Regions from separate parts of the Caldimonas brevitalea genome, predicted to be linked through region 1. Evidence: predicted binding sites of a transcription regulator. Region 1 holds the regulator's gene; the other holds the start of a gene.
What was found. The regulator LexA, encoded in region 1, represses DNA repair genes until DNA is damaged. The targets are predictions, from matches to a motif close to ACTGTATNNNNATACAGT.

Region 1 (4,872 bases):
GTCAATCCATCGGTGACCAACAGGTAGTGGACGGAGTTGCCAGCTGCGCCCAGGGGATTGCGCAAATCGTGTCCCAGGACACCCAACATCAGGTCTCGAGACTCCTCGACGCGGTCCACGTACCAAGCGAGCGACTCGCTGATGGCCTGGTCGATGGCTTCGTTGAACCGGATCAACTCGGCGAGCGTGTCGAGGTCGGCCGTCTCGAGCTGATCGAACCACCGGCGCACGACACTGGCTCTCAGGGCGCGGTACTCCGCCACCACCTCCTTCAGCGTGAAGCCTTGCCGGAAGCGCTGCTCCGCGTCTGCCCTGGCCGTCGCCGTGAGCTCGGGCGCATTGCTGGGGCGGTTGCCGCGCGACTTTTCGTGCTGTTCGCTGTCGCTCTGCGGTGCCCGGATGTCGGACGCGACGTGCTGCAGCAGCAACTTGGCGTGGTCACGCAGTTCCTCTGGTGCCAACTCGCGCGCCGTCGGCAAATTCGTTTTGGCGAATTCCGCCCACTCGTCAACGATGGCGTCGACGTGGCTTTGAATCAGGTCAGAGAGGGACATGGCGTCTCCCGATCCCGTGCATCTCGCCGAGCGGGTCAGGAAGGCGAGCAGCGCAAACGCCGCAAAAAAGCCCTCCCCGCGGACGCTGCGCCTCGTGGGCTCGCCGGAATGTCTCCGGGCTTCGTCAACTGCTGCAAGCGGCGGGCCTGCAAGCGATGCGGCCTCGCCGGAACACGGATGCGCCATCCCGTTTTCCTTTCCCCGCACAATTAAATTGCACTCAATTGAATTGAGAGCTAGAATAGAACCCATGTCGCAAGCTCCATCGTCCTCACCAGCCCCGACCCCCCTGTCGGCCGGCGACCGTGCGTTGCTGCAGCTCGACAACCAGCTCTGCTTCGCCTTGTATTCGACCTCGCTGGCGATGACCAAGCTCTACAAGCCGCTGCTCGACGCGCTGGGCCTCACCTATCCCCAGTACCTGGTGATGCTGGTGTTGTGGGAGCAAGACCACCTCACCGTTGGCGCCCTGGGCGAACGACTGTTTCTCGATTCCGGAACGCTGACGCCTTTGCTCAAGCGGATGGAAAGCAGCGGGTGGCTGACCCGCACCCGTGCCAAAGAAGACGAACGGCGCGTGGTGGTCAGTCTCACGCCGGCCGGGCAGGCGTTGCGCCAGTCGGCCATCTCAGTGCCGCGCCAGGTCTCCGGCGCGGCCCAATGCAGCGCCGACGAATTGCACGATCTGCGCCGTCGGCTGCACGACTTGAGGCGCCGTCTCGCGCCTCAAGCGGTGTCCGATGCGCCGGGTTCCGACCCGGCCACCCACAAGGTGGAAGCGGCATGAGCCATCACCGCTGCCATCGGTCACCGGATACATTGCGTGCTATTTAATAGCACTCTTTACATTCACGCTTCCCTCACTGCTCAAGGAGCCTCGCATGAAACTCGACAAAGTGCTGTACAAGACCGAAGCCACCGCCACCGGGGGCCGTGATGGCCGTGCCGCCACCGCCGACGGCGTGCTGGACGTCAAGCTGGGCACCCCGAAAGAGCTGGGCGGCGCCGGTGGTGCAGCCACCAACCCGGAGCAGTTGTTCGCCGCCGGCTACTCGGCTTGTTTCCTGAGCGCGATGAAGGTCGTCGCGGGCCAGCAGAAGAAGGCCCTGCCGGCCGATGCGTCGGTGACGGCCAAGGTCGGCATCGGCCCGATCGCAGCCGGTTACGGCCTGGAAGTCGACCTCGCCGTGTCGCTGCCCGGCATGGAGCGCGAAGCAGCCCAGGCACTGGTCGAGACCGCGCACAAGGTCTGCCCGTATTCCAACGCCACCCGCAACAACATCGAAGTGCGCCTCAGCCTGGTCTGAGACCCTTCCGCTCGGCGAGGAGCTGCAGCAGCAGCTCCACCCGGGCCTGATAAGGCGTGAGCGTGCCGGCAGCGGGCAAGACATCGTCCGGCTTGCCGAGCACGCGACCCTCGGCGCAGCGCGTGCTGCGCCAGACCTTCATGCCCGCGGCCTGCGCCGCCAGCAGCGCAGCTTCCAGCCGCTGATGCACCGTGCCATTGCCGGTGCCCACCACGACCACCCCCGCCACGCCCATCTGCTGCAGCGCCGCCACCAGGCTGCCGTCGGCACCGCTATGGCTGCTCACGAGTTCGACGCGCGGCCACAGCGCCGGGTCGACATCGATCACGTCCAGACCGAGCGGCACGCCGGCCGGCCAGGGCCGCAGCGTGTGCAGCCGGCCGGCTTCGAGTAAGGCCAGCGGCCCGGCATCGCCCGCCCCGAAGGCGTCGAGCCGGTAGGTGTGTTGCTTGCGCACCTCCAGGCCGCTGTACACCTGGCCGGCGAGCACGGCCACCACCCCTTGCACGCCGGGTTCACGCGCCAGGTGCACGGCATCCAGCAAATTCTGAGGGCCGTCCGGGTGCAAGGCCGTCGCCGGCCGCATCGCCGCGGTCAGCACGACCGGTTTGGCCGGTGCCAGCACCCGCTGCAGCAGATAGGCGGTTTCCTCGAGGGTGTCGGTCCCGTGGGTGATCACCACACCGCTGACCTCGGGTCGACCGAGGTGGTGCGCCACCCGCCGGGCCAGGGCCTGCCAGACGGCCGGCTCCATGTCCTTGCTGTCGACTTGAGCCACCTGCTCGCTCTCGAGCGCCACCTCCGACAGCCCCGGCACGCCACCCAGCAGCGCCCCGACGCCGAGTTGCGCCGCCTGGTAGCCGATGTGGTCGCCGCGCGTGGCGGCGGTGCCGGCAATGGTGCCCCCGGTGCCGAGGACGACGGTGCTTGATTGCGAACGGCTTTGCATTTTTTCTCGGCCTGGATAAAAATACAGCTACTGGATGCCCAAACAGTAGTCGTCCTGGCAGCCGCCGATGCCGGCGTCGGCCAGCGCCCTAGCCGCGCGGGCAGCATGAACATCACCTTGAACGCGAGGCGCCCGTGGACCCCCTTCTGCCAGAAAGCCCCAAGCTCACCGCCCGTCAGCAGCAGATTCTGGAGCTGATCCGCCAGTCGATCGAGCAGACCGGCGCCCCGCCGACGCGCGCTGAGATCGCGGCCGAGCTGGGCTTTCGTTCGGCCAATGCAGCAGAGGAGCATCTGCAGGCGCTGGCCCGCAAAGGTGTCATCGAGCTGGTGGGCGGCACCTCGCGCGGCATCCGCTTGAAGTCTGACACATTGCGCTCGGTCAACGAATCGCGCCGCCTCTACCAGGGCCAGCAGGCGATGCTGCCGCTGCCAGGCCTCGCGCAGCTCGCACTGCCGCTGGTGGGCCGGGTCGCAGCCGGCAGCCCCATCCTCGCGCAAGAGCACATCGAGCAGACCTACCACGTGGGCGCCAGCATGTTCGCGCGGCAGCCCGACTACCTGCTGAAGGTGCGCGGCATGAGCATGCGCGATGCGGGCATCCTCGACGGCGATCTGCTCGCGGTGCAAAAGGCCAAGGAGGCCAAGAACGGCCAGATCGTCGTGGCCCGTTTGGGCGACGATGTCACCGTCAAGCGCTTCCGCAAGACACGCCAGTCGATCGAGCTGATCGCCGAAAACCCCGAGTTCAAGACCATCGTGGTCGAGCCCGGCCAGGATTTCGAGCTCGAAGGCATCGCGGTCGGGCTGATCCGCAACACGCTGCTGATGTGAGCCGATGATCGAGGCCTCGTCGATGAAAGCCTTGCGCCATACCGACTGCCTGCATGCAACGGCTGCGCTCGAGCTGGTGCCCAACATCGGCCCCGCACTCGCTGCCGATTTGCAGCTGATCGGCGTGCATGCGCCACGCGACCTCGTCGGGCGCGACGCCTTCGTGCTCTACCAGGAACTGTGTGCCAAGACCGGGCACCGCCACGACCCGTGCGTGCTCGACAGCTTCATGGCCGCCGTCGACTTCATGCGGGGGGCGCCCGCAGCGCCCTGGTGGCACTACACCGCACAGCGCAAGCTGCTCTATGGCCAGGCCCACACCGACGACCCGGGCGCTGATGCGGCGCATCTCCGCAGCCGTCCGGGCGGCAGTGCACGAGGTGCGGCGCGGTCTTGAGGCCCGTCACGGCAACCACCCGCACCACCTCAGCACCAGCCGCTCATCTGTCAACCCATCACACCCATCACGCATCACCCGACGACGCAACCACCCCCTTCTCAGCCGCTGCACGGGTGGCGGGCGTTTCGCGAACCCTGGTTCGCGAGCCCCGTGCAGCAGGCCGAAAGCGCGACCCCTCGAAGGCTGTCGACTTTCACCCTCAATCCTGCCGAACGTCATTGCATAGCTTCTTGATTTTCGGAGACGGACATGACCCCTGCCCACCCGCACTCGCCGGCATCCCCGGCCACCCCCTCGACCGCACCGAAGCCGGAGCTTCACCGCCCGGCCCAGCCCTCCTCCCCTGCGGCGTTCGACGCTGCGCCCCGCACCGGCGCCACCTCGTGGTGGACACGGCTGGTCGAACAGCTGGGCCTGCCGGTTGGGCCGAGCTTGCGTGACTGGCGCGCGGCCAACCAGGCCAGTGCTGCCACCCCGACTGGCTTTCCCTCCCTCGACGCCGTGTTGCCTGCGGGCGGCTGGCCGGCGGCGGGCGTGATCGAGGTGCTGGCACCACAACCCGGCCGTCCGGAGCTGGCCTTGCTGAACCCGGTGCTGAGCGAAGCCGCCGCGCAGGGTCGCCGCCACGCGCTGATCGGGCAACCGCCGGATGCGGCTTTCGACACCTCGGAGGGCGGCAGCAAGGCGCCGGCGGTGCACGGAGCGGACAGCGCGTGCGCAACGGGGCCGGCGTCGCCTCTCGTGCCATCGGCAGCCGCCGATACGGCGGTGACGGCGGCCATGCCGTTGGTCGCGAGGCATACACCGGCGACCGGGGGCAGCGATGCAG
Region 2 (4,872 bases), 680 kb from region 1:
GCAGGACGATGTCGCATGTCTACTTCCCCCACACCGCCATCGTCTCCTTGCTCTACGTGCTCGAAGACGGCGCGTGTGCGGAAATCGCGGTGGTGGGGTACGAGGGGCTGGTGGGCGTCGCCTTGTTCATGGGCGGCGACAGCACGCCGAGTCGCGCTGTCGTCCAGAGTGCCGGCCAGGCGGTGCGCTTGCCCGCCAGGGTGCTGCGCGAGGAGTTCGACGCGGCGGGTGCCGTGATGCACTTGCTGCTGCGCTACACCCAGGCCTTGATCACGCAAATGGCACAGACCGCGGTCTGCAACCGCCATCACACGCTGGAGCAGCAGTTGTGCCGCTGGCTGCTGTTGAGCCTCGACCGGCTGCATGGCAACGAGCTGGTGATGACGCAGGAGCTGATCGCCAACATGCTGGGCGTTCGGCGCGAAGGGGTGACCCAAGCCGCCGGGCGTTTGCAGCACGCGGGGTTGATCCGCTACAGCCGCGGCCACATCACGGTGCTCGACCGTGCCGGCCTGGAGGCTCAGGTGTGCGAATGCTATGGCGTCGTGAAGCAGGAGTGCGACCGGCTGCTGCCGCCCCGTATTGCGAGTTGAGGGACTTCAGCTGCGCATCAGCGCCAGCCCCACCACGAGGCCGACGGCCGCGGACGCCACGATGGCACCCCACGGGTAGACGCGGACATAAGTGTCGACATTCCGCGCTGCGTTGGTCGCTCCCGATGCAATCGCGTGTTCCCAACGCTGCACCCCGGCTGCGCCGCGCTGCCATGGGGAGCCATGCGTCGTGGACGCTGGCGTCTGCAAAACATCGTCCGGCGGGGGGATGGTATCGGTATGGGTGGCTGTGACGAGGGGGTCAGGGCGGTTTGCGCCAGAGGCGCCGTCGGCGCGCGTGGTGGCCGGCGAGGGGGTTGAATCAGTCATGGTTTTTCCCGTCAGTTGGGTGTCCAGAAACTCGACGGTGCGGCATTGCGTTCTTTGCCAGCGTGGCTCCAACGCTCTACCGTGATGCTCCTTTCATGGCCCGCGGCTCACGCATTGGCGTCAGGAGCTGAGCTGATGGTCAGCCGGCATCCGCCGGAGCAGCAGGATGCGTTGAGAGAGCCCGTCGTCTCCATGACGCAGATGCTCTGCGTTTGGTTCGATGTCGTATGTGCGTTAGCGCACCCTCAGGCCGGCGCCTGCAGCGACGCAGTGCTGCGGCGGCCTGGCGATCGTCAGCGCTGTAGTGTGCGCTGCCGCACCGAGCGGGGGTGCAAAGCAGCGCACGCTTGAAGTCTGGGCAGGCGTTGTCCCCGGCTCTGTGCTCCGCGAGAAGGGGCGAAGGATGGCGCAGCCGGCGAGCTTCGCTGGTCACGTCTGGTCGTGGCGGCTCGCTGGTGCTAGCCGACGGAGGACCATCCTGCGTTCCATGACAGAACACATTCTTGATGAGAGCACATCATGAACACCCCAACATCCCTGTCTCCCGAGTCGCCGTCCGTGCCTGCGCCCGAGGGTCTCCCCACGGGAAGCGCGGCATCGCCGTCGGAGCGCGAGCGTCTGATGGCCGAGTTCTCGATCGTCTACAACGGCCGGCACTATCAGTACGACCGATACCGGTATGACCACCTTGCGGATGCCGTGAACTACGCGCGCTTGCGGCGCCTGGTGCCACCTGACAAGGACGAGGAGGCCGACGCGATGCCGGCCCCCGAAGACGTGCAGCCCCCCGACGAGGCGCAGCGCCAGCTGATGTCGGAGTTCGACATCAGCTACGAGCACGGTCTCTATCGGTTCGGACCGTTTCGCTACGAACGCTGCAGCGACGCCGTCGCCTACGCGCGCTTGGAGCGCGGGCGCGGCGGCGGATCGCAACCCGCGGGCCATCCGCAGCGATAGCGTCTGGCGGCAGTCAGGCCGGTCGCGACAGGCAGGGCCGGCCAGGACGGTACGGGCCTGCCCGCATAGCCAGGCGCGGCGGTGGCGGCCCGCCTCATCGCCGTCGCCACAACATCTTCATGTAGCGGTTGCCGTCGGCCAGCTCGTCGAGCATCTGCTCGAGTCGCTTCAACTGCGTGGCGTCGGTCTTGGCCCGTGTGATCCAGCCGATGTAATCGTTGCGCTGGTAGGGCGGGCGTTCTTCGTAGGCCTTCATCAGGCCTCGTTGCTCCAGTGCCTGCTTCACAAACCCGGGCATCGGGTGCAGCGCACGTTTCAGCCGCGAGGGCGGTGAACTCATCGTTGCGAGCTCCTTTCAGGTGTGTTGTGCAAGCCGGAAGGGAGGGGGGGACCGGCGCGAGGAAGAAATGGAGCTGTCTTGGCAGCTCTTCGTCGGGCCAATATACTGGATGGAAATACAGCTTTGCTATCCCCCCAAATGGTGTCCGACCGACCTCCGCCCGCCGCCCTCAAGGGCAGAGGCACGCCTGTTCGGATCGCGCACCGCTTCGAGAAGGCCGAGCGCGATGGTTTCGACGATGGTTGGGGCACGCTCGATCAACTCGCCGATCTCGCGCCGCTGCCGCCCGCCACCTCAGTGATCGAAGAGCGGGTCAAGTCGGTGCTCACCGCGAATGACTCGCCCGACATCCCTTTCGAGCTGTCGATCAATCCCTACCGGGGCTGCGAGCATGGCTGCATCTATTGCTATGCGCGGCCCACGCACAGCTACCTGAATCTCTCGCCAGGGCTCGACTTCGAAACCAAGATCGTCGCGAAGGTCAACGTGGCCGAGCGCCTCGAAGCAGAGCTGGCACGGCCCAGCTACCGGCCGTCACCGATCAACATCGGCTCGGCCACCGATGGCTACCAGCCGGTGGAGCGCAAGCTGCGCCTGACACGCAGCGTGCTCGAGGTGCTGACGCGCTGCGCCCACCCCTTCACGATCATTTCCAAATCCTCGGGTGTCGAGCGCGACCTCGACCTCATCGTGCCCGCAGCCCACGCCGGGCGGGCGTGGGTGTCGATCAGCGTGACCAGCCTGGACGCGCAGCTGATGCGCATCCTCGAACCGCGTGCTGCGGCACCGGCCAGAAGGCTGCAGACGGTCAAGGTGTTGTCGAGCGCGGGCGTTCCGGTCGGCGTCAACATCGCGCCCATCATTCCCTTCGTCAACGAACCCGAGATCGAACGCCTCGTGGAGGCTGCCGCCGAGGCGGGTGCGGGGTCGATCCACTACACCGTGCTGCGGCTGCCCTGGGAGGTCAATCCGCTGTTCCAGCAGTGGCTGGCGCAGCACTTCCCGGACCGTGCCGAGCGGGTGATGGCGCGTGTGCGCGACCTGCACGGCGGCCAGGACTACAAGGCCGATTTCAAGGCCCGCATGAAAGGCTCGGGCTTGTGGGCCGGCTTGATTGCGCAACGTATCGACAAGGCGGTACAGCGCTGTGGCCTGACGCGCCACGTCAAGGCGCTGGATGTGTCGGCGTTTCGGCCGCCGCAGCGGGGCGGGCAGGGCAGCCTGTTCTGATGGAAGGGCTGCCGGGTGAGGGGCCGGTCCCTGAAGTGGGGTCGGCCCGCGGATGAAGGCGCTGAAAGAGGGCCGTTTCAGCGGCGCTGGCTGCGCAGCGTGAGAGGGGGGCGGGTCAGGGGTTGCCGAGCGCGCCCCCTTACGGGCTGTTGTCTGCAGCCGCCCGCTTTGGCCGGGCGGGCTGCTAGCGGTCTGATGCCTACTTGGCCTTCGCGGTCGCGCACTGGTTGAACTCGGTCTTGCGGTTCGCATAGTCCGCACAGAAGTCGTTTTGCCCGCTCGCCGACTTGATCGGCTTGCCTTGATAAGTGGCCTTGATCTCTTTGCTGGCCGTGACGTCGAGCCGGTCGTTGGCGCAGGCCTTCAGCGCGGCCTCGCGGCAAGCTTGCTCCGACGCCGCTGCCGCCGGCTTGACGCAGGTCTTCTTGCCGTCGCATTTGGCATAGCTCTCGGTCTCCTTGCCCGGGCAGGCGGTGCGGTTGTACTGGATCTCGCATCCACTTGTCCCTTGTGCGTGGGCGAAGGTGGACACGACCATCGACAAAACAGCCGCGAGGCAGAAAGAAGTCTTGCGCATGTTCCCGATCTCCTGGTGAGGTGCTGCAGCAGCAGCGGAAGGCGGACGCCTGAAGGCGCCCGTCAGGAGCGGCGGATTATCGGAACGTGCCCCCTGTCATATATGAAGAATTGAAGGGCGACGTAAGCCGCGTCACGCGGTGTACACGGACTGCTGTTTCAGCTGCGGCGGACTGGCCGCCCGAGGCCACCGCTTGCACGGGCGGCCACACGCCAGCGGTGCTGGCGGCTTCCGTCGCGGTGCTCGTCTGCGCCTCGCCAAGGCGCTCAGCGGCTCGAGTTCGGCGAGCGGTTGCCGCGCCATGCGGATTGATGCTTTTACCCTGCGCTGTCTGGCCGTGCACTCGAGTCGTCGATCGATGACATGCGGCGGCCGACACACCGAAGGGGACGACGTGAATTGGCATGCCTGCCACGTAAGGACCTGTTGAAGCGTCAGACAGCAGTTGGGCGTGGTGAGCGACCGGCCTGGTGCGCCGCGACATAGGGGCGCCTTCGGGGCGGATATCCTTGCCCCTGCAATCGAGGGGAACTGGCGTGAAATTGACCGTGACCTTGGCGACGGCTGTCGTCTGTGTGCTGTTTTATCTGGTGCTGTCGCTGCGAGTGGTGTCCGCACGCCGGGCCTCCCGCTTTGCGGTCACGGGGCCCGTGAGCGACGTGCTGACCATGCGCATCCGCACCCACGCCAACTTCGCCGAGTACGTGCCGCTCGCCTTGTTGATGCTGGGCTTGCTCGAACTGGCCGGTGCCGCGCACACCGCCCTGGTGGTGCTGGGAGCACTGCTGGTGGCGGCTCGACTGCTGCACGCGTACGGCCTGCCGCGTCCGGCGCCCAATCCATGG

Region 2: the regulator LexA is predicted to act here: its motif matches at 2,325-2,342, upstream of AAW51_RS09615 (PA0069 family radical SAM protein).

Annotation. Positions count from the first base shown of each region.
Region 1 covers NZ_CP011371.1:2,881,206-2,886,077, reverse strand. Annotated here, with positions in the region: gene AAW51_RS12820 (sensor histidine kinase) at 1-740, opposite strand, end outside; gene AAW51_RS12815 (MarR family winged helix-turn-helix transcriptional regulator) at 805-1,341, shown strand; gene AAW51_RS12810 (organic hydroperoxide resistance protein) at 1,436-1,861, shown strand; gene AAW51_RS12805 (asparaginase) at 1,848-2,810, opposite strand; gene lexA (transcriptional repressor LexA) at 2,957-3,643, shown strand; gene AAW51_RS12795 (helix-hairpin-helix domain-containing protein) at 3,666-4,040, shown strand; gene AAW51_RS12790 (hypothetical protein) at 4,293-4,872, shown strand, end outside.
Region 2 covers NZ_CP011371.1:2,205,027-2,209,898, forward strand. Annotated here, with positions in the region: gene AAW51_RS09600 (Crp/Fnr family transcriptional regulator) at 1-593, shown strand, start outside; gene AAW51_RS29845 (hypothetical protein) at 600-923, opposite strand; gene AAW51_RS09605 (hypothetical protein) at 1,443-1,880, shown strand; gene AAW51_RS09610 (YdeI/OmpD-associated family protein) at 1,975-2,220, opposite strand; gene AAW51_RS09615 (PA0069 family radical SAM protein) at 2,359-3,450, shown strand; gene AAW51_RS09620 (hypothetical protein) at 3,650-4,027, opposite strand; gene AAW51_RS09625 (MAPEG family protein) at 4,564-4,872, shown strand, end outside.